Regions from separate parts of the Thioalkalivibrio sp. ALJ15 genome, predicted to be linked through region 3. Evidence: predicted binding sites of a transcription regulator. Region 3 holds the regulator's gene; each other region holds the start of a gene.
The links. The regulator FliA, encoded in region 3, starts transcription of late flagellar genes. The targets are predictions, from matches to a motif close to GCTAAAGTTNNNNNNNNNNCNGCCGATA.

Region 1 (10,038 bases), on a different contig from region 3:
GTCGCGTTCCCCATCGAGGAGACGGTCACGTCGATGCGCTGACCGGGCTTGGAGAACGGGGGCAGATCGGCTGTGACCATGACGGCCGCGACATTACGCAGCTGTGGGTTGCCGGCCTCGGGGGTCAGCCCCAGCTGGCCGAGCATGTTGTTCAGGCTCTGGATGGTGAACGGGGTCTGCGTGGTCTGGTCGCCCGTACCGTCCAGGCCCACGACCAGGCCATAGCCCACCAGCTGGTTTTCGCGCACGCCGAAGACACTGGCCACGTCCTTGACCCGTTCGGTGTAGGTGCGTTCCTGCATCGCCGCCTGCTGCTGGATCGCTGTCTGGGCCTGCGCGCCGGCGATTCCGCCCAGCAGTAGCCCCATGGCGACCATCAGACCGAGCAGCACGCGCCCTGCGATGCGGCGCATGCTGCGCTGATGCGACTTGTACCCTGTTCGTTGCATCTCGGATCTCCCGCTCAGAACGGCCACCAAGGGCTATTGAAGAAGCGGGTGATCCACCCGGGCGTGTTGCTGTCGGCCAACACACCCGTGCCGCCGTAGTAGACCCGCGCATTGGCCACCTGCGTCGACAGGACGGTGTTGTTGGTCGTCACGTCCACCGGGCGCACGATGCCGCGAAAGCGCACGTATTCCTCGCCCTGGTTGATGCCCAGCCACTTCTCGCCCTGTACCACGAGATTGCCGTTCGGCAGTACCTCGGCGACGGTCACGGTGATCTCGCCATCCAGCTGGTTACTCTGCGACGAGTCGCCGGAGCCATCGAAGTCACGGCTGCTGGTATTGCTGGCACCGAACAACGGACGGCCACGGTGGGTCGCCTCGCCGCCGAACGCCTGCAGATTGCCGAGATCCAGGTTCGAATCCTTTTGCGTAGAGGTCGAGGCGGACTTCTGCGCCTGGGTGCTCTCGGCCAGGATCACGGTCAGGATGTCGCCCACCTGGCGTGCCTTGTAGTCCTCGAACAGGCCCTGAGACTGCGAGACCTGGTAGATGCCGCCATTGTTCTGGGCCTGCGGCACCGGTTGCGGCGGCATCACGGGGTTGTAGTCCGGGTTGTCCCCGGGCATCGTCGGCTGGGTCGCGGCGCAGGCGGACAGCACCACCACAGCCGCCAGGCCCAGGATCGGTCGCATCAGGGTCTCAAGCCGGTTCATCGCGCTACCCGATCGTCTGGTTGACGAACTGCAGCGACTGGTCGGCCGCGGAGATCGCCTTGGAGTTGACCTCGTAGGCGCGCTGGGTCTCGATCATGTTCACCAGCTCCTCGGCGATGTTCACGTTCGAGGTCTCCAGCGAGCCCTGTACCAGGGTGCCGGTACCGTTCAGCCCGGGCTGGGCCTGCTGGGCGACGCCGGAGGCCGCAGTCTCCTGGAACAGGTTCTCGCCCATCGCCTGCAGACCCGCCGGATTCACGAAGTCCGCCAGCTGGATGTTCCCCAGCTCCACCGGTTCGGCCTGCCCCGGGATCTGCGCGGTCACGGTCCCATCCTTGCCGATCGCCAGCGACTGGGTATCTGGCGGCACGAACAGGCCCGGCTGCAGCGGATAGCCGTTCGACATCACCACCTCGCCATCGGCATTGAGCTGGAAGCTGCCGTCCCGTGTGTAACCAATGTCCCCATTGGGCATCAGGACCTGGAAGAAACCCCGCCCTTCGATCGCGACATCCAGCGAGTTGTCGGTCTGCTGCAGGTTACCCTGGGTAAACATCTTCTCGGTGGACACGGCGCGCACACCGGTACCGATCTGCAGCCCCGAGGGCAGTTGCTGATCCTGGGTGGCCTGGGCGCCCGGCTGGCGTACGGTCTGGTAGATCAGATCCTCGAACACCGCACGGTCCTTCTTGAAGCCGGTGGTATTCACGTTGGCCAGGTTGTTCGAGACCGTCGACATGCGCGTGTGCTGCGCGTCGAGGCCGGTCTTGGCAATCCACAGTGCCTGGTTCATGGTGCTCTCCTGTCAGTCCTGCAATGGGGGCCGCGTCAGCCGAGGCCCAGCAGCCGGTTGCTGCTTTGTTCCAGCGTGTTGGCGCTGTCCATCATCTTTACCTGCATCTCGAAGTGGCGAGACAGCTCGATCATCCGGGTCAGCGCCTCGACGGTATTCACGTTGCTGCCCTCGAGCATGCCCGAGACCACCCGCACCTCGGCATCCGGCGGCGCCTCGCCGCCGTCGGCCATGCGGAACAGGCCGTCATCGCCGCGCTCCAGTTCATTCACGTCCGGGTTCACCAGGCGGATACGCTCGATCGCGGCCAGGGCCTCCGGCCCCACTCCCTGCGGGCGCACGCTGATCGTGCCGTCCGTGCCGATCTCGATCTTCTCCGACGGCGGGATCGCGATCGGGCCGCCATCCCCCAGGACCTGGTGCCCCTGTGCGGTGCGCAAGAGCCCGAACGCATCCACATGCAGGGAACCCGCCCGGGTGTAGCCTTCCTCGCCGTCCGGGCCCTGCACCGCGATAAAACCCTGGTCCTCGATCGCGATGTCCAGATCGCGACCGGTGCTTTGCATCTGGCCCTTGGAGAAGTCCGTGCCGTCGGTGCCCAGCTGTGCGTAGTCGCGCGAATCGAATACCGGACCCCGCACGGGGACGGTGTTCGCGTTGGCCAGTGCCTGGCGAAAGCCGTCGGTATTGGCATTCGCCAGGTTGTGGTTGTTGACCGACTGCGCGTGCATGGTCTCCTTCGCGCCGGACATCGCGATGTAGAGGAATCGATCCATGCCTGTGCCCTCGTGTCCCTGTCCCTGACCTAGCGGATGTTGATGATGGTCTGGGTGACCTGGTCGGCCGTGGAGATCGTCTGCGCGTTCGCCTGGAAGTTGCGTTGCGCGGTGATCAGATTCACCAGCTCCTGGGCAATATCGACGTTCGAGGCCTCCAGAGCGCCGGCCTGGATCTCGCCCAGGTTGCTTGTGCCCGGAGCACCCAACGTGCGATCGCCAGCAGCAAACGTCTCGGCCCAAAGGTTATTGCCCAGTTGCTCAAGCCCCTGAGGGTTATTGAATCTCGCCATCGCCACCTGCCCCAGCACAGCGGACTGGCCATTTGTGAAGCGCGCGAACACGGCTCCACTGGAGTCGATATCCACACCGGTCAGTCGACCCGAGGCAAATCCGTTCTGTCCCAGGTCGTTGACCGAAAAATCACCTCCGTACTGCGTCGTGCCGGCGAAATCGACCGCGATCGACAGGTCATCCGCACCATTACTCAGGCCTTCGAAATTGAAGATTTCTTCCGAATCACTCGTCAACTGACCGCTACCATCAAACACAAGGGGGAATGGATCCGGATTATCGTCAGCATCGAGGATTTCCAGATATCGCGGATCTCCTTGATCGTCCACGCCGTCCGACACTCGGACGTATGAGTTCCACTCACCGTCGGCGGTCTTTACGAAATAGATCTGGGCGTCGCGCGCCGCTCCCAGAGAGTCATAAACGGTCAGTGAAGTGGAATAGTTGTAGCTGTCCGGATCATCAAAATCGAAGGCATCCGGATCCAGGATTGGAGCATCCGACTGGAGATTGACCAGGGCCTCGATGTCGCTGGTGGCCTGCGGCGCAGAAGCCCCGGTCTGCAGACGGATATCGTCTGCCGCAGAACCGAACCCCGTATCGGTGCTACCCGGATCATCTGGCTCGAACCCTTGCAGCCTCTGTCCCTGGTTATTCACCAGATAGCCATCTCGGTCGACCTGGAATTCCCCAGCACGCGTGTAGTAATTGCCGCCTTGGTCGCTGACCATGAAGAAACCCTCGCCATCGATCGCGAGGTCCAGGCCGTTTTCCGTGAACTCGGTGCGTCCCTGGGTAAACTGCTGAGTCACCGCCATCAGGCGAGAGCCACCACCGGTAGCCGTCTGGCTGACGCCACCAAAACTCTGCGCAAAGACATCACCAAACTCGGCGCGCGATCGCTTGAAGCCCGTGGTGCCGGCATTCGAGACGTTGTTGCCGGTGGTCTGCAGATCGGCCTGCGCCGAGTTCAGTCCGCTCAATCCGATATTGAAGGGCATACTGGTCTACCTCCGTTAGAGTCCGTCAGCTGCTGATGCGCCGGACATCCGAGAAATTGATCTCGCCCAGGCCACGGACCATCAGGCCCAGGCTGGAATCGTCACCTACCGAAACGCTCTCGACGCGGGCGTCGAGGAACACATCCACTGCTTCATTGCCGGAACCGCTCTGGGCCGAGGCCCGGAATTCATATACGCCCGGGGCCGCAGGCGTCCCGTCATCGCGCAGACCGTCCCAGGTGAATTCCTGCAGCCCCTCACTGGCCGAACCCAGATTCATGCTTCGGATGCGTTCACCCGTGGGGCTGTACACCTCGACCTGCAACTGCCCGGTCGACTGATCCAGATCCACGGCGCCGCGCACCGTGCCATCCGCACCCAACTCGCTGAAGTCGGTTGGGACAAGGACGTCCTTACCCACCAGGGAGGCCGCTTGCAGGGTCTGGCTCTGGCCCATGGACTGAGCGAGTTTCTCGAAGGACTTCGAAAGCTCTTCGATCCCCGTGACGGTCGAGAACTGAGCCATCTGACCGATAAACTCCCCGTTTTCCATCGGTTCAAACGGGTCCTGATTCTGCAGCTGGGTAGTCATCAGCTTCAGGAAATCGTCCTGACCCAGGCGATCCGTCTCCTTGTCGTCCTGCTTGGGACGTGACAGGCCCAAGCGGTCCAGCATTTCGGGTGATATCTGAGTCATGGGAGGCTCCGGTTTAGCCCTGGCCGATCTGCAGCGTTCGCTGCAACAGCTGGCGCGAGGTCTCCATCACCTCGACGTTCGCTTCGTAGTTGCGCGAGGCCGACATCATGTTGGCCATCTCCTCCACCACGCTGATCGCGGGACGGAAGATGTAGCCGTCTTCGTTGGCCTGCGGATGGTTTGGTTCGTAGTGCGCCTGTGGCGGCGCGCGCGACTCATCAATTCCCGCCACCCGCACGCCATTGGAGGCGCCGTTCGGATCGGCCTGGTTCATCACGGTCTGAAACAGCACCTGCTTCGCCCGGTAGGCCTCGTCGGGGTTGGTCGCCACGGTGTTGGCGTTGGCCAGATTCGACGCGACCGTATTCAGCCGCACCGACTGCGCGGTCAGCGCGGAGGCCGAGGTGTTGAACAGATTAAACAGATCACTCACGACATCACTCTCCTGTTCCCAGCGTTGGCGCTCGCATTAGCGCTCGCCCCGCAGAGCATCACGGATGCCGGAAACCCGGCGGTTCAGGAACTCGAGGCTGCTCTGGTACTGCAGGGAATTCTCGGCAAAGGCAGCCCGCTCCAGCTGCGGGTCCACCGTGTTGCCATCCAGAGACGGCTGCGACGGCACACGATAAAGCGTCTCCATCGACCCGTTGGCACCACCCGCCCCGCCGGCGCCGATATGGCCCTGATGTGTGCTCGCCATCGGCATGTTGCCGCCCTCGCCGGCCGCCGCCTGCAGCACCGAGCGAAAGTCGATATCGCGCGCTTTGTAATTCGGCGTATCGGCATTCGCGATATTCGAGGCCAGCAGCTCCATCCGCTTCGCACGGACGTTCACCGCCTCCGGGAGAATGCCCATCGCCTTGTCGAGAGAGAGACTCATCCGTCGTACCCCGTCCGCCACTGGCGAACTTCAGGTTCCTCGGGACGAAACCGCTTCGCCCCGTATGACAGGGACAAAGCAATTGGTGTGCCACTATGGGCCGAAAGAGGCTGGGAGAGCAGCGCCGAGGGTGGCGCCCGGATCGCGGGAGCGACCGTATGGAAAGGCGGAAAGGGCCGATCAGCCCTTCAGGCGAAGGACGGAGCCGTACTCGGTGCGAACGGTTTCGAAGGCCTGGGTGTAAGGACCCGCTGTCTCGGAAGCGCCAAGAAACAGATAGCCACCGGGATTCATCTGGCGGGCAATTCCGTCAAGAACCTGTCGCTTGGTCTCGGCGGAGAAATAGATCAGCACGTTGCGACAGAACACGATGTCGAACTTGCCCAGCGCCGCATAGCTGTCGATCAGGTTGAGCTTCTGGAAACGGCAGCGGCGCTGGATCTCCGGGCGTACGCGATGGCCCTCCGCCACGGTCTCGAAGAAGCGGGCGCGCCTCGCCTCGCTCAGGCCACGGACGATGCTCAGCCCGTCGTACACCGCGCGCCGGGCATCGTCCAGAATCTTCTCCGAGAGATCCGTACCCAGGATCGATACCGGCACCACACGCTTGGGCCGCGATTCCTCCCACTCGGACGCCACCATCGAGATGCTGTAGGCCTCCTGTCCGCTGGAGCAGCCGGACGACCAGACCTTGATCCCTGCGCCTTTCTCCGCCCGTTCCGGGAGCAGTACATGGCGCAGGATCTCGAACGGGAAGCCATCGCGAAACCAGGAGGTTTCGTTCGTGGTCATCGCGTCGATCACACGCGTGCGCAGGCGCGGGTTGGGTGCCTGGCGCATTGCGTGCAGCAGCTCCGGCACACTCTTGTAGCCGAACTCGTCCAGCAGCCGCGACAGTCGGCTCGACACGAGATACTGACGACTGTCGCCCAGCACCAGGCCACAGCACTCGGAAAGAAAACGCGAGAACTCCTCGTAGTCACGCGAGTCGATCACGAAGTCATCCTTGAAAGTCGACGGTACGGGCGGACGGGCACGTTGATGACGAATCCTTGACAGCGTGTCGGAAAACCCGACTGGGGAACACGCGATCCCCCATGCCGGACGGATGCAGTATACGTGCAACCGCGCGGACGCCGACAGCATCCCAACGGGTGATCGATGCGGCGCGCCATGGCCGCTGATGTTCATGCGGCCGGCAATCCGTTACCGCTTCCATGCCGCCAGGGTCGACTCGGTCGACTAACGCAAACGGCGCAGGCACCGGCATCAGTCCTTGCGGGTCTGGTCAAGCACAGCCTCGGCCAGCTCGTCGGGGTTGAACTTGGACAGGAAGGCGTCGGCCCCGGCACGCTTGACCATATCCGTATTGAACTCCCCACTCAGTGACGAGTGCAGCAGAACCCGGAGGCCTTTCAGGCGATCGTTCGCACGAATTCGAGCGGTGAGGGTATAGCCGTCCATGCGCGGCATCTCGATATCCGAAATCACCAGCTCCACCACCTCGTCCACGGTGCCGGCCTCGGCCTGCTCCTCCAGGAAATCCAGCGCCTCGCGACCATCCTTGAAGACCACGTACTCCCAGCCCAGGCCCTTGATCGCACCCTCGATCTGCTTGCGCGCGACCACGGAGTCATCAACGATCACAATCTTGCGCTGTCCATGCTTGGCGCGTTCTTCCTCGGCCTCCGCGCGCACCGCGTCGGATACCGTGGATGGCAACGGGTTGACGATCGACAGTACCCGTTCGACGTCAATGATCTCGACCAGCTTGTGGTCGATCTCGGTGACCGCCACCAGAAACGACTCGCGCCCGGTCCCACGAGGCGGGGACTTCACGTCTTCCCAGTTAACGTTGACGATCCGGTCGACCGCGGACACCCAGAACCCCTGTACCGACCGGTTGAACTCGGTCACCACCACCTTGTGGTCGCCCGTTTCGCCCACGGCGGTACGCAGCCCCATCGCGCGCGCCAGATCGATGATGGGGACGGTTCCGCCACGCAGGGTAGCCACACCACGCACCACACTCAGCGATCCGGGAATCTGCCGCAGCGGCGGCGACGGGATCACCTCGCGCACCTTGAATACGTTGATACCGAAAGTCTGCGAGCTCCCCAAATGAAACAGGAGCAGCTCCATACGGTTCTGCCCCACCAGCTGGGTGCGCTGATTCACATCGTCAATGAATTGACTCATTGTCCTGCTCTCCCCCTCGCCCAGCGGCCAGCCACCTCGACTCGCCGGCCCCAGTGTGCACCCCGCAGACCGACGCTGTCATGCCACAAACCGCCGTCGCATGCCGATTGCACGCGTTCTAGACCCGATAACGGCCGGCCGCTGTGACTCTTGAGGGTACGCTCCTGATTGCCTGGCATGTTTTCTGCTTGCACGTCTCTGCAAACCTCTCGAGTCCTGACAAGCCGACGCGCATCCAGACCAATGAACCAGTCAGCACGCAAACCTTCCATTCGCTCCTGGTGGCTTTCGGCCGCCATGGGCGTCGTTCTGGCCCTGGTCTCCATTGCGGCACAGGCCGAGATCGAGGCAGTGGAAAACATCCGCCTGGCGGCGGAGCGCTTCATCCAGGAGGAGTTGAACCTCACACCAGGCGACGAAGCGGTAGAGATTCAGATCGGCCGGCTGGACAACCGCCTGCGCCTGGCCCGATGCAGCGAGGCACTGGAGACCCGGTTCCCGCCCGGCGGGCGACGCGATGGCAATACGGCGGTACAGGTTCAGTGCGAGACCCCCGTCAGCTGGTCGATCTATGTGCCAGTCACGGTCGAGCGCTACGCCGAGGTGCTGGTCGCCAGCCGCAGCCTGCGACGCCAGCACACGATCCTCCCCGGCGATCTGCGCACCAAGCGAATTCAGACCTCTCGCCATGCGGGGAGCTATTTCGAGAACAAGGGCGAACTGGTGGGGCTGCAGACCCGGCGCAACATCCGGCCCGGTCAGATCCTGGGCCAGCAGCACGTCACCCAGCGCGAGGTGGTCAGCCGCGGCCAGCGCGTCACCATCCTGGCCGAGAACGGCTCGGTGGTGATCCGCATGCAGGGCGAGGCGCTGGAGAATGGCATCCTGGGCGATCGCATCCGCGTGAAGAACACCTCGTCCGGACGCGTCGTGGAAGGCGAGGTGCTCGAGTCCGGACATGTACGCGTTGCCCTGTAGAATGGCGGTGTGTCTCGTCACCATCCACAAACTGTGAAGCGAATCGAAAATTCACAGCTCAAGGGGCTACAGTTTCAGCCGGTGCTGCCGCTAACCCCTGCAGTAGAATTGCAAAAACAGGAAACCGAATAATGGATATCAAAGGCCCGAACTCCCCCGGCCTGCGCCCGGATGGCAACAGCTCGAGCGTGAAGGGCCGCGATGAGACCTCTCGCCCCGACGCAGGCGCCCAGGGCAATGCATCCTCACCCGTACGTCAGGATGACTCTGTCACCCTGACCGGCGCGGCGCAGGCAATGAACGCCGCCTCCGGGGCCGCCAGCAACGCCCCGTTCGACGAGGCGCGAGTCGCCGAGCTGCGCGAGGCCATCTCCAACGGTCAGTACCCGGTAGACAACGAACAGCTAGCCGATCGCATGATCGAGCTGGAAAGCCTGTTGCGCTAACAGAGACCCGACGATGTCGCCCGAACAACGCCACGCCTTCCTCCGCTCGCTGGAGGCCTCGATTCGGCTGAGCCACCAGATGGAGGACATCCTGCTGCAGGAGACCCGGGCGGTGGAATCACGGGCCGCCGAGACCCTGCGCGAAGTCGTGGCCCAGAAGCAGACGCTACTGCAGGAACTCGAAACCGAAAGCCGGCGACAGCGCGAGACGATCGAGGCCGCCGGCGAAACGTATACGCCCGAGGGACTTGCACGGCTGTTCGGTCGGCTCGAGGGAGGCGCCGAGCTGGACGACCACTGGCAGGCGCTACGCCGCTCGGTGGAGCGCTGCAATACCCTCAACCAGGGGAATGCCCGACTGATCGATCGCGACCGTCGTCGCGTGGAGATGTCCATCCAGATCCTGCGCGGCGAGGAACCCGGCCCGGCTCCCACCTACGACCCCTACGGCCGCACCCAGTCCGGCAGCCGTACCGGTCGGCGCATCACCCGCGCATGACCCGCGCGCGCTCTGCGCGACACCTCTCCGCCCTTCTCCGCCTCACACCCGGGGCTGGCATTCCGGACCGCTCGGCAGTACCGTGCGGCTTGGCCCAATAATTACAACAACGCCACGCATGGAAGAGACCGACTACATCGTCGACAAGCCGGAGCGGATTGCCGGCATCCTCAAGGATCTGGATCACAAGCTCACCCTCGTCAACGTCCGCCTCGACGACGATGGCCCGCTGTACAACTCCGCGCTGGTTCGCCTTGATTCCGGTGCACGCGAGCTCTTCCTCGACGAACTCACGCCCATCGAAGCGAATCGC
Region 2 (10,038 bases), on a different contig from region 3:
CGAACACGCGCGGGTCGGCGTCCATCCCCGCGGCCTGGGCGGCGATCGCGAAGTTGATCGCCAGCGGCACCAGCAGCACGGTCGCACCGACATTGGACATGACCAGCGTAAAGAACGTGGCCAGCGCGAAGATCGTCGCCTGCAGCACCCAGGGCGGGACGGTCCCCAGCAGTTCCAGCGTGTTCTGCGCAATCCACGCGGCGGTGCCCGTGTTCTCCACCGCCATCCCCAGCGGTATTAGTGAGGCCAGCAGGAACACCGTCTTCCAGCTCACCGAGCGATAGGCGTCGTCGAGGCTGATCACGCCGGTCAGGATCATGCCCAGCGCGCCGGTCAGCAGCGCGACCGACAGCATCAGGTCGGTGAACAGGATCAAGCCCACCGTCAGCGCCAGGAAGAACAGCGCATGCGGGACCTTGGAGGGGCGCAGCTCCTCGCGCGGGTAGTCGGAGGTAATCACGACAAAGTCGCGATCCTTGTCCAGGCGCGCCAGCGACTCCCAGGTGCAGTGCACAACCAGGATGTCGCCGATCTCCAGCGGGATGTCACGCAGGCCCTCGCCGAAGGTCTCGCTGCCGCGCTGGATGCGCATCACCGACAGGCCGTAGGTCTGGCGCATGGCCAGTTCGGTCACGGTCTTGCCGGCGAGGTTGGAGCCAGGCGCGATGGCGACCTCGGCGACCCCCGAGCGGCTGGTGTCCAGCGCGTTCGCAAACACGTCCAGGCGCGTGGTGGGGCGCTTGCGCGTGCCCTCGCACAGCTTTTCCATGCGCGCGGGGCTGGCGAGCACCGCCAGGTGCGAGTTGGCCTGGATCTCGTAGCCGGTCCAGGGGGCCATGCGCAGCTCGTCGCGCACGTAGGTGCCGACGATGGCGATCCCGGTCTCGCGTTCGATCTCGGCCACGGTGCGGCCCACCAGCGGGTCCTTCTCGGGAACGAATACTTCGTGGATCTCGTAGGACAGGCCGTATACCCGCTGGAAATACTCCTGTGCACTCTCGCGCTGCGCGGACTTGGACTTGACCGAAGGCAGTACGAAACGGCCCAGCACCACGAAGTAGACGATGGTAGTGGCCAGCAGCGCGAGGCCGATCGGGGTGACGTCGAACAGCTGGAAGGGCTCCATGTTCGACGGCAGCAGGTCATTCAGCAGGATCAGCGGGCTGGAACCGACCAGGGTGATGGTGCCGCCGACGATCGCGGCGAAGCCCATCGGCATCAGCAGGCGCGACAGCGGGATCCCGAGGCGGCTGGAGATCCGGCTCATCACCGGCATGAACAGCGCGGCGGCGCCGATGTTCTGCATGAAGCTCGAGATGACGCCGACGGTGCCGGAGACCGTCGGGATGATGCTCTTCTCGGTGGTGCCGCCCACGCGCATGATGAAGGCGGCCACCTTGTGCATCACGCCGGTCTTGTCGAGACCGGCGCCGATGATCATCACCGCGATGATCGCGATCACCGCATTGGAGGCAAAACCGCTGAACAGTTCGTCCTGCGCGACCAGCAGCCCGAGCCCGGGCACCAGCGTCAGCAGGCCGAGCAGCACCATCACCGAGATGGCAGCCAGGTCCACACGGATGACCTCCGTCACAAACAGGAAGATGGTGAACGCCAGTAGCGCGAGCACCACGATCATCTCGGTGGTCAGCGTAAGGTTTTCCATGTATCGATTTCGTATCCTGAAGACCCGCACCGGACGGTGCAGAGCCGGGGCTGAGGGGGCTGGCGAGTGGCCCTGGCCGGTGGCCAGTGGCGTGGGAGGCGTCGCCGGTGCTTCCCCTTGAAAGCGCGCGATTATTTCATCCCGGGCGGTTGGACGCAAAAAGCGGGCCGTTCGGACCTTTCGCGAGACGCTGGCTGTCGTGCGCCGGCCGGTCGGTTATGCTGGTCGAAAACTGTCAGGGAGACGCCCCATGTCCGATGCCCCGCTTTGCCGTTTCGAGACGATCGTGCTCGCGACTGACGGCTCCGAGTTCAGCGAGTCGGCCGAGGCTGTCGGCCTGGATCTGGCCCAGCGTTGCGGGGCCCGGCTCATCCTCGCGCGTATCATTCCTACCGATACGCAGCACGACGCACTGTCGCCCCGGCGCAGCCACGATGCGAGCGTGACCGCGCAGGGCGACCTGGACGTGCTCGAGAAAAAGGCGCGCGAGCAGGGCCTCGATGCCCTGCCCATCCTGCGCCACGGAGTGGACCGGCATCAGGAGATCGTCAAGATCGCCGAGGAGTACAAGGCCGGCCTGATCGTGATCGGGCGCCGCGACCGCAACGATCTCGCGCGTCTGATGGTCGGCGACGCGACGCGCAAGGTGGTGGGCACGGCGCCGTGTAACGTCATGGTCGTTCCGCGTGGCGCGCAGGCGCCGCACCGGGGGCTGCTGGTCGGGACCGATGGCTCCGAACTGGGCGATCAGGCGGCGCGTGCGGCGATCGAACTGGCCGGCTATTGTCAGCTGCCGATCACCATCGCCTCGGTCGCCGTGCCCGGCCAGAGTGACGAACGCCGCCAGGAGGGCGTCGATGCGATCCAGCGCCTGCAGGGCGAGGCCCGGGAGCAGGGCCTTCAGGCGGACGCGACCTTCGAGGAAGGCCGCGCCGAGGTCACCCTGATTGACGTGGCGCGGCGCGACAATCGCGACCTGATCGTCGTGGGCAGCCACGGACGTACCGGCCTCAAGCGTCTGCTGATGGGTTCGGTGTCCGAGCGCGTGATTGGCGGTGCTGACTGCCCGGTGCTGGTGGTCAAGGGCCTGAACGTCTAGGGAAACATTTGTTTCCCTGGTCGCACTCCCTGGTTCACGATTCCCCCTGAACCCCTTCTGCCCGGCGTTTGCCGGGTTCCCCAACTGGATTCCTCTCGATCTCGATGGCTCTGCTGACCCTGCGCGATATCCACCTGGCCTATGGCATGGCGCCGTTGCTGGATGGCCTGAATCTGAGCCTGGAGCCCGGCGAACGCGTGGCGGTAGCCGGGCGTAACGGCGAGGGCAAGTCGACCTTGCTCAAGGTGATTGCGGGTGCAATCCAGCCGGACTCGGGCGAGGTGGTCCGCCAGGACGGCCTGGCGACCGCATACCTGACCCAGGAGCTGCCGCCCGGGGTCGAGGGCACGGTGTTCGATGTGGTCGCCGAGGGGCTGGGCGAGGCCGGGCAACTGCTGGAGCGTTTTCACCACCTGAGCCAGGCCGCCGCCAGTGGTGACGCCGAGGCCCTGGAGAAGATGGGCCCGGTCCAGGCCCGGCTGGAGGCGATCGACGGCTGGAGTCTGCAAAACCGGGTCGAAACGACGCTTTCGCGCCTGGAGCTCGACCCCGAGGCCGGATTCGCTGCGCTCTCCGGCGGGCTCAAGCGTCGCGTCTGGCTGGCGCGCGAGCTGGTGCGCGAGCCGCAGCTGTTGCTGCTGGACGAGCCGACCAACCACCTGGATGTGGCTGCGATCCGCTGGCTGGAGGAGTTCCTGCGCGGGAGCGGGCTCACGGTGGTGTTCATCAGCCATGACCGCCAGTTCATGGAACAGGTCGCCACTCGCATCCTGGAGCTGGATCGTGGCCAGGTGTACGAACACCCGCCCTCGATCGAGGCCTTCCGCACGCGCCAGGCCGAGCGCCTGGAGGTCGAGGCGCGTCAGCGCGCCGAGTTCGATCGCAAGCTGGCGCAGGAGGAGACCTGGATCCGCCAGGGCATCAAGGCCCGGCGTACCCGCAACGAGGGGCGGGTGCGCGCCCTGCAGGCCCTGCGCAAGAAGCGCGCCGAACGACGCGAGCTGGGGGGACAGGTACGCATGCAGCTGTCCCCCGAGCAGCGTTCCGGCCGTTTGGTGATCGAGGCGGAGCATGCGGACTTCGGCTACGGCGACACGCCGGTGGTGCGCGACGTGAACCTGCTGCTCCAGCGTGGCGACGCCCTGGGCATCATCGGCCCCAATGGCGCCGGCAAGACCACGCTGCTGCGCGGGCTGCTGGGCCAGGTGGAGCCACTTTCCGGAACGGTCAAGCTGGGCACCCAGCTCGAGATCGCCTATTTCGACCAGGCACGGGCGCGTCTCGACGAGACGACCACCGTGCAGGATGCGGTCGGCGAGGGCCGTGACCGCGTCACCGTGAATGGCGAGACCCGACATGTGCTGAGCTATCTCGGGGATTTCCTGTTCCCGCCGGAACGCGCGCGCCAGCCCGTATCGGCCCTGTCCGGTGGCGAGCGCAACCGGTTGCTGCTGGCCAAGCTGTTTCTGCGCCCGGCCAATTTGCTGGTACTCGACGAGCCCACCAACGACCTGGATGTCGAGACCCTCGAGCTGCTGGAACAGCTTCTGATCGAGTACACCGGCACGGTGATCGTGGTCAGCCACGACCGCGCGTTCCTCGACAACGTTGCGACCAGCACGCTGGTGCTGCCCGGCGATGGCACGGCCGAGGAATTCGTCGGCGGTTGGTCGGACCTGCCCGCACGCGTCACGCAACGCCTGCTCACGCGCGAAGCGGATACCGGAGCCCAGGAGGCGCCCGCCGCACCCGAGGCCCGCTCCGAGCCGACGTCCGCGGTCGCGGAACCGCCGCCCCGCGCCCGCAAACTCTCCTACAAGGAGGCTCGCGAGCTGGAGGCCCTGCCAGGCCAGATCGAGGCGCTGGAAAACGAGCACCAGTCGCTGGCCGAGGCCCTGTCGGATCCAGAGGTATTGCGCGATGGGGAGCGCGTGCGCGAGTTGCAGGCCCGGCTCGAACAGGTCGAACGAGACCTGGCGGTGGCTTACGAGCGCTGGGAGGCGCTGGAATCACCCTGACTCTTTCCGCGTCATCCGGTGTGATGTGACTCTCAAAACGGCCGGGGCTCAACTTCAGGGGAATGCGGCCGTAACAGGGGATGAATCGTCTCTACAGGCAGCGGAAGACCCGCTTGCACGTGATGGCATGCGCCCGGCAGAAGGCGCTGAGGAAGGAGTCAACACCATGCTGGACAAACTCTCCATTCGGGGACTGCTGATCGCCGGCTTTGGGCTGGTCGTCGCGATCCTGATCATCAATTCGCTGCTGGCGCTGCGTGCCCTGAATGTGGGCGGACAGGGCGTGGCCGAACTGACCCAGTCCGACTATCCGGCTGTGGCGCGCGTCAATGAGGTGGAGCAGCTGTTGCAGGAGAGTGCCGCCTTCCTTGGCTTCTACCTGATGAGCGAGGAAGAGGACCACCGCGACGCCTGGCTGAACGCGATGGACGAGCTGGACGTCGCCATGGATGCCCTGGTCAACGATCCGGTCGTGCAGGGCTCGGATGAGCTGAGTGCCTCTGCGGAACAGGTGCGCGCGAACATTGATGGCTTTGCCGCGCACCGTGACCGTCTGATTGAAGTGGCCGAGGACGTGGCCCAGAACATGCCGGCCCAGGGTGTCGCCAACTCGCGTGCCAATCCGGCAACCATGCAGATGACCCAGCTGACCAGCACCATGATCGACGAGGAGATGGCGCGGGCACGCTTCCAGCGCTCGTTCGAGCGTCTCGGCGATTTCTACAGCCTGCGCACCAACCTTTTGCAGATCACCTCGAACCTGCGCGGTTTCATCGCGTTTCGTGATGACTCCTTCGAGCAGAATCTGCGACTGTATCTCGGCCAGACCCACGACGTGCTGGCGCGGTTGCTGGAACAGTACGACGAGCTCGACTTCGAGCAGCAGATCGCGGTCGAGGACTTCGAAGGGCTCCTGAATGATCTGGATAGCGCGATCCAGGACATCGTTCGTATCCACGGCAGCGAGGAGGCCCTGCAGGACGCATTCCTGATCCGTACCGAGGTCGGCCCGGTGATCTTCGAGGCACGTAATGAACTGCAGCAGCTGTCCGAGCGCATCACCGGCCGTGCTGAAGTGTCCGCCGCCGAGCTGACCGCGACCATGCGCAATACCCAGGTGACGCAGGGCGTGCTGGCGCTGATCGGCGTGATCCTGGGTGTGGCCGGCGCAGTCTTCATCATCCTGGTGGTGCGCCGTGCGCTCGCCCACTCGACCGAGGCGCTGGAAGAGATCGCCGACGGTGATGGCGACCTCAGCCGCCGCCTGGACGAAAACGGCCTGTTGGAGACCGCCCAGCTGGGGCGTGCGTTCAACCGCTTCACTGACAAGATTGCGCAGGCGATCGGTAACGCCCGTAGCGGTACCGAGACCCTTAACCGTGCGACCGAGAACCTGAATCAGGAGGCCTATCAGGCCCGCGAGGTGGTCTCGCGTCAGCGCGACGAGACCGAGCGCGTCGCCACGGCGATCAACGAGCTGCAAAGCAGCGCCGAGGAGATCGCGCGTAATACCGATGCCACCTCCCAGGCCGGACAGGAGGCCAGCGGTGCGGTGAACAACGGCGCCGACGTGATGGAGAAGAACATCGAGTCCATGTCCTCCCTGCTGGGCACGGTCGAGCAGGCCGCCGGCACTGTTGCCAAGCTGGGTGAAGACTCGAAACAGATCGGCACCATCCTTGAAGTCATCCGCGGCGTAGCCGAGCAGACCAATCTGCTGGCCCTCAACGCGGCGATCGAGGCCGCCCGTGCCGGGGAACATGGCCGCGGGTTTGCCGTGGTGGCCGACGAGGTACGCAAGCTGGCGACCCGCACGCAGGAGTCCACCGACGAGATCGAGAGCATGATCTCGCGTCTGCAGACCGCCACAGGCTCTGCGGTGAAGGCGATGCAGCACGGCCAGGAAGAGGCCGAGACCACCATGGAGCACACCGCCGAGGTGAATGGGGCCCTGCAGCAGATCCGCCAGTCGGTGACCACGATCGTGGAGATGACCGATCAGATCGCGGTTGCCGCGCGTCAGCAGAGCACCGTGGTCGAGGACATCAACCGCAACATCGTGCAGATCTCCGACGGGGCCGATCAGTCTGCCAACACCGCCGATCGGGTCAGCGCGGCCTCCGACGAGCTCAAGCAGGTCGAGCGCGAGATCCAGCAGGCGCTGGCCCAGTTCCGGCTCTGATGACGGCTGGATCAGCCCGGGGGCTGCCCCCCGGACTCGACCCGGGTGCGCCAGGCCTGCGCGGCCTGACGCAAACGCCGTACCACGCCGCGGCGTCCGGAGACCCCCAGACGGACAGCCAGGTCGTCCCAGTCGATCGGTGGCTCCAGGGCGGTGGCCAGCACGGTTCCTTCTGTATCGGTCGGCGGCTGCGCGCGTAGCTGGCGGACCAGGGCCGGGAGTACCCATTCCAGTGGCCGGGCGCGCTCGGCGAAGGCCTTGAGCTCCGCCAAGTCCTTTGTCATCGCCGGATCAGGTCCGGCCTCCGGAAAAAGGGCTTCCAGCGCCCGTGCCAGGGCCGTTTCGTGCCGGGGCCACAGACGATCCCGCCATGCGGGCCAGTCCCGGGCCTGTGCGGCTGCCAGGCATCGTATCGGCCCGGCGAGCGTGTCATCGACCGCCTTCAGGACTACACCCCCTGGGCGGCCGCTGTAGGGATCCGGGCGCAGGCCGGCACGTAGCAGGTCGAAGCCCCCGCGTTTCCACAGCCCGAGCAGGCCGGAATCCAGGCCAAAGCTGGCCCCGACCATGCCGATACCCTCGGCCCGAGCGCATTCGGTGATCTGGTGCAGCAGCCGCTGTCCCAGCCCGCGACCCTGCCAGTGCGGATGCACCGCGATGCGCTGGATGCGCCAGACCGGGTGCCGGGCCAGGTCGAACGCCCCCTGGGCTGCCAGCACGCAGGGCAGAAAATGCCCCTGGGGTCGGCGCTCTCCTGCCCAGACCGCTTCGGCCATGCTGGCGTCCAGTCCCGGTTCCACGCCCACCAGCACCACGCCGAACAGGGCCCCGTCGCGGATGCCCTCGAGCGTCAGCAGGTGGATGGCGGCGTCGTCCAGCCAGCGCTGCAGATCCGAGGGCCGGGTGCGGTAGTGCGCATCGGCCAGCAGGCCGGCCACGGCCTCCAGTCGCCCGGGCTGCGTCGCCAGCTCGGATGCATGGCTCCAGTGCCATCGCACCGCCTGCGGCTCTGGCGCGGCACTGGGGGCCCCCAACAGGAACAGGTCATCGATCCAGCGCTCCAGCGGGTCGCCGGGTTCCCAGCGCACTGGCGTCTCCAGGCGCGCGTGGCGCATGCGAAGACCCGCCTGTTCCAGCGCGGGCAAGGCGCGCAGCCGAAAGCCCTGCCCGCTCCCCTCGAAGCCACCCGTCGTAGTCGCCAGCACCAGTCGTTGCCCCCGCCGTGCCAGCCGCAGGAGGTGGTCGACCGGGAGTGCGGCGGCCTCGTCCACCACCAGGGTTTCCGATTGGGCGGCCGCCGCCTCCAGCGCGGCAGGGGCGTGGTAGCGCAGCTCTTCGGGGACACGGCCCAGGTGCGCTTGTATGGCCTTGTGTACCGCCTGGACAGCCGCCTCGGTCGGGGCTGTCAGGGCCATGCCCCTGGGCGTGGGGGTCGGAGAGGATCCGGCCATCCAGTCCCCCAGCAGGGTCGATTTGCCGCGGCCGCGGGCTGCGGTCAGGACGCCGCATTCGCCGGGTGCCAGTGCATCCAGCAGTCTGCGGGCCGCCTGCTGGTCCGGCGTCCACTCAAAGGGTGTTCTCTCGCTACGCGGGAGTGGCCAGCGATCCGGTCCTTCCTGGACCCATTCCACCAGTGGCGCCCGCAGCGCTGTGCGCCAGCGCCTGGACCAGGCCCCGTGGCCGGGTTCGTCCAGCAGCAGCAGAATCCCACCACCGCGCAGGAGCCCGGCGGCGATCGCAAGGGCATCACCGGGAAGGGGTGTGGTGGCCTCGAACACCACTGCATCACACTCGTGGCCCAGCCAGTGGCCGGCCTGGGCCGGCCGGGTACGGGGCACGCCTTCTGGTGGATGGCTGCCCACCCAGAGCGGTTGGCAGTTGTCCGGCATGCGCGCCAGCCAGCGCGTCGCCTGGTCCCGACCCTGGTTCGACCCGCGGAGCGCGAGCACGCGCCGAAAAAGGGTGTTCACCGCCATCCCCATTCGCCTTTCGGCGTGCCCGGCAAAATATCCGGGTAATCGTGCAGAGGCCCGCGCGGCCCCACGCTGCCAGCAGATTGTTGAGAACGGGTTCTCAAGTTTTCGACTCGGAGGCCGTACAAGTATTCTACAGGGACCCTGTATTTTCTTGTACAGATCCTGTACAAAAGAGTCCGGAGCATGGGGATCCGTCGCTTCGTCACTCACAAAGGGTACTGCACATGAACAAGGTTCTGCTGCCGGAAAGGCTGCGCATCGACACGGTGGGTGAATGCTGGGAGAGCCTGCGAGGGGCGATCGAGGCAGGCCAGCCGGTCGCGCTGGAGGCAGCGGGTGTGCGGGATGTCGACGCTGCGGGCGCCCAGATGCTGCTGATGGCAGAACAGGCCGCTCGCCACCAGGGTCAGGCCCTGGTCTACGAGTCCTGCAACAACACCCTTGAACAGGCGCTGGCCGCACTGGGTCTGGCTGAACTCCATGCCCGGATGCAGGCCGCGCCTGCCACTCACGACCCGATTTGAGGACATAACGTATGGCGAAGGTACTGGTGGTGGACGACTCGGCCTCGATGCGCCAGATGGTCGCATTCACGCTCAAGCAGGCGGGCCACGAGGTCACCGAAGGCCGCGACGGCAATGATGGGCTGAGCAAGGCCCAGGGCCAGAAGGCGGATCTCGTGATCACCGACGTGAACATGCCGGGTATGGACGGCCTGCAGATGACGCGCGAGCTGCGCAAGCTCGGCGACTACAAGTTCACCCCGATCCTGGTGCTGACTACCGAGGCCGGCCCGGAGAAGAAGCAGGAAGGCAAGGCGGCCGGCGCGACTGGCTGGCTGGTCAAGCCGTTCGACCCGGACCAGCTGATGAACACCGTGAACCGGGTGCTGCGCTAGTCATGTCCATCGACATGGCCCAGTTCGTCGACGCCTTTCTCGAGGAGAGCTTCGAGGGGCTGGAGCGCATGGAGACCGAGCTGCTGGCGCTCGAGGGCGGTGGCGATCCGGAGACGTTGAATACCATCTTTCGTTCCGCGCACTCCATCAAGGGCGGGGCCGGGACCTTCGGCTTTGCCGCGATCTCCGAATTCACCCA
Region 3 (10,038 bases):
CCGGAATTCTGACCCAGGAAGAGGCGCGCAAGCGCCGCGAGGAGATCGCCAGCGAGGCGGACTTCTACGGCTCGATGGACGGTGCCTCGAAGTTCGTGCGCGGGGACGCAATCGCCGGGATTCTCATCCTGTTCGTGAACATCATTGGCGGCCTGACTATCGGCACGCTGCAGCACGGCATGTCGATGGGCGACGCCGCGACGAACTACGTGCTGCTGACCATTGGCGATGGTCTGGTCGCGCAGATCCCGTCGCTGGTGCTGTCCTCGGCCACCGCGATCATCGTGACCCGTGTCTCCAGCACCCAGGACATGGGCCAGCAGGTGTTCGGGCAGATGTTCTCCAACCCGCGCGTGCTGTACGTGGCAGGTGGCGTGATCGCCGCGCTGGGGCTGGTGCCGGGTATGCCCAATGCCGTGTTCCTGGGTCTCGCCTCGCTGGCCATTGGCTCGGCCTACCTGATGCAGCGGCGCGAGCGCGAGCAGGCCGTGGAGGTGGAGCGCGTGCCTGACGAAGCGGCGGACACCAGTCCGGAAAATCGCGATCTCACCTGGGACGACGTGCCGCCGATCGACCTCGTCTCCCTGGAAGTCGGCTATCGTCTGATCCCGCTGGTGGATCGCACCCAGGACGGTCAGCTGATGGGGCGGATCAAGGGTGTGCGCCGCAAGCTCTCCCAGGAGCTGGGGTTCCTGCTGCAACCGGTCCATATCCGCGACAACCTGGAACTGAGTCCGAATGCCTATCGCATCTCCCTGCTGGGTGTCACGGTGGCGGAGGCCGAGGTCTTCCCCGATCGCGAGCTGGCGATCAATCCGGGCGAGGTGTTCGGCACCGTCCCGGGCACGCCGACCAAGGATCCGACCTTCAATCTGGACGCCTTGTGGATCGATCCGGCGGATCGCGATCAGGCGCAGGGCGCCGGCTACACCGTGGTCGACTGTTCCACCGTGATCGCCACGCATCTGTCGCAGGTCTTCCGCGAGAACGCCCATCGCCTGATTGGTCACGAAGAGGCCCAGCATCTGCTGGACCAGCTGGCACGGCATTCGCCGAAGCTGGTCGAGAATCTGGTGCCGAAGACACTCTCGCTGTCGGTAATCCTGAAGGTGCTGCAGAACCTGCTGGCCGAGCAGGTCTCGATCCGCGACCTGCGCACGATCGCCGAAACCCTGGCAGAGGAGGGCGTGAAGAGTCAGGATCCCGGCGTTTTGACTGCGGCCGTGCGTGTCTCGCTGTCGCGCTCGATCGTGCAGGACCTTGTGGGACCGGACGATGAGCTGCCATTGATCGCGCTCGACCCGTCGTTGGAACAGCTCTTGCATAAGTCTCTTCAGGGCAGTAATGGCGAGACCGTGGGGCTGGAACCGGGCCTGGCGGAACGCCTGCAGCGGTCGGTGTCCGAGGCGGCCCAGCGCCAGGAAGCCAGCGGGCAGCCGGCCATCCTGGTGGTGGCCCCGGAGATCCGCTCCTGGATTGCCGGGTGGCTCCGCGGAGCCGTGCGCAGCCTGGCGGTGCTGGCCTTTACCGAGATCCCCGATAACCGGCGGATCCGCGTGGTGGCCACGGTGGGCCAGGAAGACTCGGCCCGGCAGGCAACGCCCACAGGTGCCTGAGACGAACAGTAGCGATCGGATACGAGAGGGAAACACTGATCAGTGTTTTCCTTGAGCGGAGCGGGAGAACAGCGATGAATGTGAGACGGTACCGGGCACGCGACATGCGCGATGCGATGCGGCAAGTGCGTGAACAGCAGGGTGAGGATGCCGTGATCCTGTCGAGCCGCCGTGTCGATGGTTGGCTGGAGGTTGTCGCGGCGCTGGAAGATGGCGATGCGGGGGTCTCGGAGCGCGAGCAGCAGGCTGCGGTGAACGCGGTCCATGCCCCGCGTGAGGCGCCGGCATCCGCCTCGCGTCCGAGCCCGGGCTCGGGCTCGGCCTGGCCCGCGGACCCCGAGCTCGCCGCGATGCGCCAGGAGCTGCGGGATCTGCGCAGCCTGCTCACCCGCCAGCACAGCGACAACGAGGCCGCACAGTGGGCGGCGCGGCATCCGCTGGCGGCGGAGTGCAAGGCGCGTCTGATGGACCGTGGGTTCAGCGAGTCACTGGCGCGCAGTCTCGCCGGGAGTATTCTCGACGACAGCACGGTGGAGCAGGCCTGGGAGCGGCTGCGCGCACGCCTTTCCGGGGCGATCGCGACCCGCCATCCGGACATCCTGGATGAAGGTGGCGTGCTGGCCCTGGTGGGGCCTACGGGGGTGGGCAAGACCACTACACTCGCACGCATTGCCTTGCGTCAAATCCGTCGTATGGGTGCGGATTCGGTTACGCTGGTCACACTGGACACCCAGCGCATTGGGGCCACGCGCCAGCTGCAGGCGTTCGCGCAGATGGCGGGCGTGTCATTGCGGGTGCTGCAGAGCCCGCGCGAGTTGCGCGACATGACCGCGCGAGCAGAGGATGGGCATCTGATTCTGGTCGACACCGCCGGGCAGGCACCTTCCGCGGTGGGCGACGAGTCGCTATTTGCCGGCTGGCCGGACCATGTCCGGCGCGAGAGCTGGCTGGTCGTCTCCGCGACCACTCAGGCGGCGGCGCTGCGAAGGGTGCTGGATGCGTTCCGGAAGACGGAGCCATCGGCGCTGGTGCTGACCAAACTCGACGAAGCCGAACAGTTGGGGGAGACGTTGTCGGTATTGCTCGATCAACACCTTGGGCTCACGTTTGTCAGCGATGGACAGCGGATTGCCGAAGACTTCCACCGGGTCGAGACGGGCGATCTGACCCGGCGGGCGCTCGGCGAAGAGCGCGGCCCCGCGCGTCGATCCTCCCGCGATGAACGATGGACCGATGCAAGCCTGGCGGAGTTCTCGAATGCCGGCCGCAATGCGCCGTCGCCGCGCCGTACTCAGGATGCGGGCGTTCTGGAGATGATCCATCCGGTGGGGAAAGGACGCTATGCCACGCACTAATCAGCCGTTGAAGGTCATTGCGGTTGCCTCCGGCAAGGGCGGCGTCGGCAAGACCAATGTGTCGGTCAACCTGTCCGTGGCGCTCGCGCGGCTGGGCCGCGAGGTCATGCTGTTTGATGCCGACCTGGGGCTGGCCAATGCCGATGTGCTGCTCGGACTGCGACCCGAGCGCACCCTGCATGACCTGGTGACCGGACAGGTGAACGACCTCCAGGATGTGCTGATCGAGGGCCCGGAGGGGATCAAGGTCATCCCGTCGGCCTCGGGGATCGCGGCGATGGCGAATCTCACGCAGCTCGAGCACAACGGTTTGATCCAGGCATTCAGCGCCTATTCCAAGCCGCTGGATGTGCTGGTGGTGGATACGGCAGCGGGCCTGCAGGAATCCGTCACGACCTTCTGCCGGGCGGTCCAGGAGACCCTGGTTGTCGTCTGCGACGAGCCGGCGTCCATCACCGATGCCTATGCCTTGATCAAGGTGCTGCATCGCGATCATGGCATGCGGCGTTTCCGGCTGGTCACGAACATGGTCCAGGACCGCGCGGGCGCCGAGCGCTTGTTGCAGAAACTCACCACGGTTTGCGACAACTACCTGCCGGAAGTCATCCTGGATCTCGCCGGTTACATCCCGATGGACGAGCATCTGCGCAAGGCCGTCCAGAAACGGGCACCGGTCGTGCAGCAATATCCGGGCAGCCCGGCGGCCAAGGCCTTTACCGAACTCGCCCGTGCGGTCGACCGCTGGCCGGTGGCCCGTGGTGCCGATGGTGGTGTCGGGTTTTTCGTCGAACGGATGCTGCAGAGCGCATGATGGCGACGCGTAATCGCCTCCACGGATACGAGAACGTGGCCGCAGCCGGCCACGAGCAGCGCGTCGCGGAACATATCGAGCTGGTGCACCGCATCGCGCACCATCTGATGGCTCGCCTCCCTTCCTCGGTCCAGGTCGATGACCTGATCCAGGCCGGCATGATTGGCCTGCTGGAGGCCGCGCGGCAATTCGAGGGCGGGCAGGGCGCGACGTTTGCGACCTACGCCGGGATTCGCATCCGTGGCGCGATGATCGACGAGTTACGCCGCAGTGACTGGACCCCGAGATCGGTGCACCGCAACAGCCGCAAGATCGCCGAGGCGATCCAGACGGTCGAGGCCAGGGAGGGACGTGCGGCGCGCGGGGTCGAGGTGGCCGAGGAACTCGAGGTCCCGATCGACGAGTACTACTCGATGCTGCAGGACCATGCCGGCGCCCATCTGTTCGCGCTGGATGATCTGGGCGGCACCGATGGTGATGCGGACCGGGTGATCGAGGGGCAGGAGGCCTCGCCCTCGCGCACGATCGAGGCCGGGGAGTTTCGCGAGGAGCTGGCCGCCGCGCTCGGCGATTTGCCCGAACGCGAACGTCTGGTGTTGTCGCTTTATTACATCGAGGAGCTCAACCTGCGCGAGATTGGCGCGGTACTCGGGGTGACCGAGTCGCGCGTCAGCCAGATCCGCAGTCAGGCCGTTATCCGACTGCGCGCGCGCCTGGGCTCCTGGCTCGAAGACGGCGAGGCTTTGCAGTTATTCTGAAGGCCAAGCTCTAGTACTCATATGAATCATTTATCCCGGAGTGACCTGTGGACAAGGGAATGAAAATTCTCATCGTGGACGACTTCTCCACGATGCGACGGATCATCAAGAACCTGTTGCGTGATCTTGGCTTCAACAACACCCAAGAGGCCGATGACGGCAGCACGGCATTGCCGATGCTCCAGAACGGCGACTTCGATTTTCTGATTACCGACTGGAACATGCCCAATATGCCGGGCATCGACCTGCTGCGGGCGGTTCGTGCCGACGAGAAGCTGAAGACGATGCCGGTGCTGATGGTGACGGCGGAGGCCAAGCGGGATCAGATCGTCGAGGCGGCCGAGGCGGGCGTGAACGGCTACGTGGTGAAGCCCTTTACTGCGGAAACCCTCAAGGAAAAGATCGACAAAATATTCGAACGCATTGAATCCCAAGGCTAGTTTGGGATTCGGTGTCGAAGTCCCCTAGTCCAGACAAATGGATGGCCGGGGGATCGATCCCGGTCATCACGTTCGGGATGGGGAGCGAGCAAGGGGCTTTGGATGACAGACCAAGAACAATCGATCAGTGAGCAGCAAATCGCTCGCGCGCGGGAGCTCGTGCAGGTTCTGGAGGCAGGGGATGAGGTGGCCGCGCGCGCGTTGATCCAGGATCTGGCGCGCCCCTACGACCGGGAACTCTTCGACGAGCTCGGAAAGCTTACGCGCGACCTGCACGAGGCCTTGCAAAGCTTCCGGGGGGATTCGCGGCTGGTCGAGTTGACCCAGGCCGAGATCCCGGATGCCCGCGAGCGTCTCAATTATGTGGTCACGATGACCGAGAAGGCCGCGCACGAGACCCTGACCGCGATCGAGACGAGTCTCCCCATTGCCGAATCGTTCAGCCAGCAGGCCGGCCAACTGACGGCGAAGTGGACCCGTTTTCGCAATCGGCAACTCTCGGTCGACGAGTTCCGGGAATTCGCTCGTGAGCTGGACGAGTTTTTTGCTCAGGCCAACGACGATACCGAAGAGCTGCGCCGCCTGCTGTCGGAGGTTCTGATGGCGCAGAGCTACCAGGATATTACCGGGCAGGTGATCCGGCGCGTGATTCAGCTCGTGACCGACCTGGAGGAGAACCTGGTCACGCTGATTCGGCTGTCCAGCGGGCGTATGGAGACGGTCGAGGCTGCGGAGAAGACGCTGGATGACGATGCCGAGCGGCGTGAGGGCGATCGGCGTGGACACGGGCCAGCAGTGCCGAAGACTCAAGATTCCGGCCAGGATGTCGTTCAAGGACAGGACGAGGTGGACGATCTGTTGTCCAGCCTGGGCTTCTAGGTAGCCCGCTGATCCCTGAATCGGCGGCTTCCCGGCGCCCACCCCTCAACGGCAAGCCTCACCGGAACGGAGAGACCGAATGGCCATCGACCCCAACGACGAAATCCTTCAGGACTTCCTGATCGAGGCCGGGGAACTGCTCGAAGGACTCAACGAGCAGCTGATCGACCTGGAACAGCATCCCGATGACCGGGATCTGTTGAACGCGGTATTCCGCAGCTTTCACACGATCAAGGGTGGCGCGGGCTTTCTGAGCCTGGATCCGCTGGTGACCGTCTGCCATCACGCAGAGGATGTGTTTAATCTCCTGCGCAATGGGGAACGTCAGGTCGACGGTCACCTGATGGATACCATGCTGCGGGTCCTCGATACGTTGAACGTGATGTTTGGCGACCTCCGCTCCGGGGTCGATCCGACGCCCGCGGAGGCCGATCTCGTCGAAGACCTGCGGCGGATGGCCAAGAATGAAGACGTGGCCGGCAATTCCGAACCCGCCGCAATCGCGACGCCAGACGTGCCCCCCGAACCGGAGCCGGAACCGGCACCCCCCGCCGAGGTGGAAGCCACTGCGAAGGCTGGAGGGGATGAGTCGGGGCTGGTCGGTGCCGATGACGAGATTACCGATGACGAGTTCGAGGCCCTGCTGGATTCGCTGCACGGCGATGGTTCGCCGCAGGCGGCCCAGGACTCCGCTACGCCGTCGACTGAGGACGCCGGGTTGCCCGACACCGATTCGGATGCAGCCGGGCCAGGGGACGACGGCGAGGACCTGATTTCCGACGATGAGTTCGAGAACCTGCTGGACGAGTTGCAGGCACGAGGTCATGGGCCTCCTGCCACTGCAGCGCCGGCACCCGCTGTGACTGAGTCGTCCCCGCATGAAGAGCCGAGCGTGGAGCCCGAAGCCGCTGGCGCGACACAGGAACCGCCGGCTCCCGAAGCCAAGCCACAGGCGTCTTCGCCTGCGGCCGGGGCGGCCGGCGCCCGGCAGGCCCCTCAGGGCGAGGCCTCGGTCCGTGTGAACACCGAACGTCTCGACGAGATTATGAATCTGGTCGGGGAGCTGGTGCTCGTGCGCAACCGCCTGAGCATGTTGCGAACCCAGCACGTGGATGACGAGCTGGGCAAGGCCATTAGTTCGCTGGCGCTGGTCACGTCGGATCTTCAGACGTCGGTGATGAAGACCCGCATGCAACCGGTGAACAAGGTCTTCAATCGCTTCCCGCGCGTGATCCGCGATCTGTCGCGCAGCCTGGGCAAGGAGATCGAGCTGGAGATCTTCGGCGAGGACACCGACCTCGACAAGAACCTGGTCGAGGCCCTGTCCGATCCGCTGGTGCATCTGGTGCGCAACGCCGTGGATCATGGGATCGAGACTCCGGAGGTGCGCGAGAAGGCCGGCAAACCGCGCAAGGGTACGGTGGTGCTCGGCGCGGCGCAGGAAGGCGATCACATCGCCTTGCTGATCAAGGACGATGGGGGTGGCATGGATCCGCAGGCCCTGCGGCGCAAGGTCGTCGAGAAGGGTCTGATGGAACCCGCGATGGCCGAGCGGATGACCGATCGCGAGGCCTTCAACGTCATCTTCATGGCCGGGTTCTCCACCAAGACCGAGATCTCGGATGTGTCCGGTCGCGGGGTGGGGATGGACGTCGTCAAGACGAAGATCTCGCAGCTCAACGGCACCATCGAGATCGATTCCGAGATCGGTGTCGGGACCACGCTGCGGGTGAAGCTGCCGCTGACCCTGGCGATCCTCCCTGCATTGATGGTCATCCTCGACGGGCGGCGATTCGCGATCCCGCTGGCGTCTGTCTCGGAGATCCTGGACCTGGATCTGACCAAGACCCATTACGTGGATGATCAGGAGGTCATTGTCGTAAGAAATCAGGCGCTTCCGGTTCACTATCTCAAGCGGTGGTTGAAGCCGGGGTTCATCCCCGAAGCCAAACCGGAATCGCATGTGGTCGTGGTGCATACCGCGGATCGCAAGGTAGGGCTGGTCGTCGATGATCTGGTGGGGCAGGAAGAGGTGGTCATCAAGCCACTGGGGCAGAACCTGCAGGGCGTGAAGGGCCTGGCAGGCGCGACCATCACGGGTGATGGAGGGATTGCGCTGATCCTGGATGTCGCCGATCTCGTGGGTTTGTTGACGCACAAGATCCCGTCGGCGGGCCGCACCCGGCGGCCTGCGCAAACAATCGAGGGCTAAGGATGCCGGTTAAGGTACTGGTGGTGGATGACTCCGGGTTTTTCCGCCGCCGCATTAGTGAAATTCTGGACGCCGACGCGGGGATCGAGGTCGTCGGCAGCGCGGAGAACGGCGAGGAGGCGATTCGCAAGGTCAAGGAACTGGACCCGGATGTCGTGACCATGGATATCGAGATGCCCGTGATGGACGGCATCACCGCGGTGCGCCGGATCATGGCCGAGAACCCCCGGCCGGTACTGATGTTCTCGAGTCTGACCACCGAGGGGGCCCAGGCGACCCTGGATGCGCTTGAGGCAGGGGCGGTGGACTTTCTGCCGAAGCGCTTCAGCGACATCGCGTCCGATGAGGACAGCGCGCGCATGCTGCTGCGCCGGCGGGTGCGCAGCCTTTCGCGCAGCCGGGCCCGTTCGGTCAGCCAGCCAGGGAGCGTGCGACCAGCGGTCGAGGCCCGCCCTTCTGCGCGTCGTGAAGAGTCCGACCGCAAGGCGGCCGAGGTACAGCGACAGGCCCCGCCGGTCAGTCGGCCCGCCGTGCCGCTGCGGCAGGTCCGCGCGGTGCTGATCGGGACGTCCACCGGGGGGCCGGTGGCCTTGCAGGAAGTGCTCAAGGCCCTGCCGGCGAACTTCCCACAGCCGATCTTGCTGATTCAGCACATGCCTGCGAGCTTTACGCCGGCCTTCGCGGAGCGCCTGGACGCCATGTGCCAAATTCGGGTCAAGCAGGCACAGGATGGCGATGTCATGCGCCCTGGGGTGGCCCTGTTGGCCCCCGGCGGTCTGCAAACCACGCTGGAGCGCGGCAGCCAGACAACGGTGCGCGTGACCGAGAGCCCGTTGGGCACGATCTACAAGCCCAGCGTGGATGCCGCGTTCAGCTCGGCGGTCGAGGCCTTGCGCGGGCAGGTGCTCGCCGTGGTGCTAACCGGGATGGGCGCAGATGGCCGCGAAGGTGCGCGGGCTTTGAAGACCGCCGGGGCGCAGGTCTGGGCACAGGACGCGGCCACCTCGGTGGTGTATGGGATGCCGGCTGCAGTCGCAGAGGCCGGGCTCGTGGATCAGGTGTATCCGTTGCCGGATGTGGGTCCGGCACTGGTCAAGGGGTTCTGCTAGATGGATATCCTGAGCCTCATCGGGATCACCCTGGGGCTCGTCGCGGTGCTCGGGGGGAGTATCGCGAAGGGGAGTGGTCTGGGCGCACTCTGGAACGCGGCCGCGTTTGTGATCGTGGTCCTGGGGACGCTGGGGGCAACCCTCGTGCAGGCGCGCATGGCGGTGTTTCTTCACGGGATGCGCATTCTGCCCTGGGCGTTCAAGCCGCCGCGGATCGACAACGAGGCGATGCTGGCTCGCATCGTGGAGTGGTCCAACGTGGCACGCAAGGAAGGGCTGCTGGGTCTGGAGACGCTGGCCGACGAGGAGACCGACGAATTCGCGCGCAAGGGGCTGCAGTTGCTGGTGGATGGCTCCGAGCCGCAGACCATCCGCCAGATCCTCGAGGCGGATCTGGACAACCGCGAGCATTTTGATACCCAGGGGGCCAAGGTATTCGAGAGCATGGGGGTGTACGCCCCGACGCTTGGCATTGTCGGCGCGGTGATGGGTCTGATGGCGGTCATGCAGAACCTGGCTGACCCCAGCAAGCTGGGAGCGGGGATTGCCGCGGCCTTTGTCGCCACGATCTACGGGATTGCGTCGGCGAATCTGTTGTTCCTGCCGGTGGCGAACAAGCTGAAATCAATCATCCAGAAACGCTCGCAGCACCAGTTGATGCTGATGGAGGGGCTGATCTCCATCGCCGAGGGCGAAAACCCCCGCAACATTGAAAGCAAGCTTAGCGGCTTCATCCACGAGTGAGGTCGCGATGGCCCGGCGCAAACGCCCAGAAGAAGCGGAGAATCACGAGGCCTGGGCCATCCCCTATGGCGACCTGGTCACGCTGCTGCTGGCGTTTTTCGTGGTGATGTACGC

Region 1: the regulator FliA is predicted to act here: its motif matches at 7,931-7,958, upstream of G015_RS0104120 (chemotaxis protein).
Region 2: the regulator FliA is predicted to act here: its motif matches at 4,830-4,857, upstream of G015_RS0102345 (methyl-accepting chemotaxis protein).

What each region holds. Positions count from the first base shown of each region.
Region 1 is NZ_KB912057.1:98,217-108,254, forward strand. Features, by position in the region: gene G015_RS0104075 (flagellar basal body P-ring protein FlgI) at 1-377, opposite strand, end outside; gene flgH (flagellar basal body L-ring protein FlgH) at 464-1,162, opposite strand; gene flgG (flagellar basal-body rod protein FlgG) at 1,167-1,955, opposite strand; gene flgF (flagellar basal-body rod protein FlgF) at 1,991-2,731, opposite strand; gene flgE (flagellar hook protein FlgE) at 2,761-4,026, opposite strand; gene G015_RS0104100 (flagellar hook assembly protein FlgD) at 4,052-4,723, opposite strand; gene flgC (flagellar basal body rod protein FlgC) at 4,737-5,156, opposite strand; gene flgB (flagellar basal body rod protein FlgB) at 5,193-5,603, opposite strand; gene G015_RS0104115 (protein-glutamate O-methyltransferase CheR) at 5,784-6,599, opposite strand; gene G015_RS0104120 (chemotaxis protein) at 6,873-7,802, opposite strand; gene flgA (flagellar basal body P-ring formation chaperone FlgA) at 8,046-8,780, shown strand; gene flgM (flagellar biosynthesis anti-sigma factor FlgM) at 8,912-9,226, shown strand; gene G015_RS0104135 (flagella synthesis protein FlgN) at 9,240-9,725, shown strand; gene G015_RS0104140 (flagellar brake protein) at 9,844-10,038, shown strand, end outside.
Region 2 is NZ_KB912056.1:487,492-497,529, forward strand. Features, by position in the region: gene G015_RS0102330 (SLC13 family permease) at 1-1,666, opposite strand, end outside; gene G015_RS0102335 (universal stress protein) at 1,917-2,765, shown strand; gene G015_RS0102340 (ATP-binding cassette domain-containing protein) at 2,870-4,783, shown strand; gene G015_RS0102345 (methyl-accepting chemotaxis protein) at 4,950-6,965, shown strand; gene G015_RS0102350 (GNAT family N-acetyltransferase) at 6,977-8,941, opposite strand; gene G015_RS0102355 (STAS domain-containing protein) at 9,166-9,465, shown strand; gene G015_RS0102360 (response regulator) at 9,477-9,839, shown strand; partial or broken gene G015_RS14455 (Hpt domain-containing protein) at 9,842-10,038, shown strand, end outside.
Region 3 is NZ_KB912059.1:402,093-412,130, reverse strand. Features, by position in the region: gene flhA (flagellar biosynthesis protein FlhA) at 1-1,616, shown strand, start outside; gene flhF (flagellar biosynthesis protein FlhF) at 1,721-2,971, shown strand; gene G015_RS0111145 (MinD/ParA family protein) at 2,958-3,782, shown strand; gene G015_RS0111140 (RNA polymerase sigma factor FliA) at 3,779-4,540, shown strand; gene cheY (chemotaxis response regulator CheY) at 4,600-4,980, shown strand; gene G015_RS0111130 (protein phosphatase CheZ) at 5,083-5,859, shown strand; gene G015_RS0111125 (chemotaxis protein CheA) at 5,939-8,071, shown strand; gene G015_RS0111120 (chemotaxis response regulator protein-glutamate methylesterase) at 8,074-9,180, shown strand; gene G015_RS0111115 (flagellar motor protein) at 9,181-9,924, shown strand; gene motD (flagellar motor protein MotD) at 9,932-10,038, shown strand, end outside.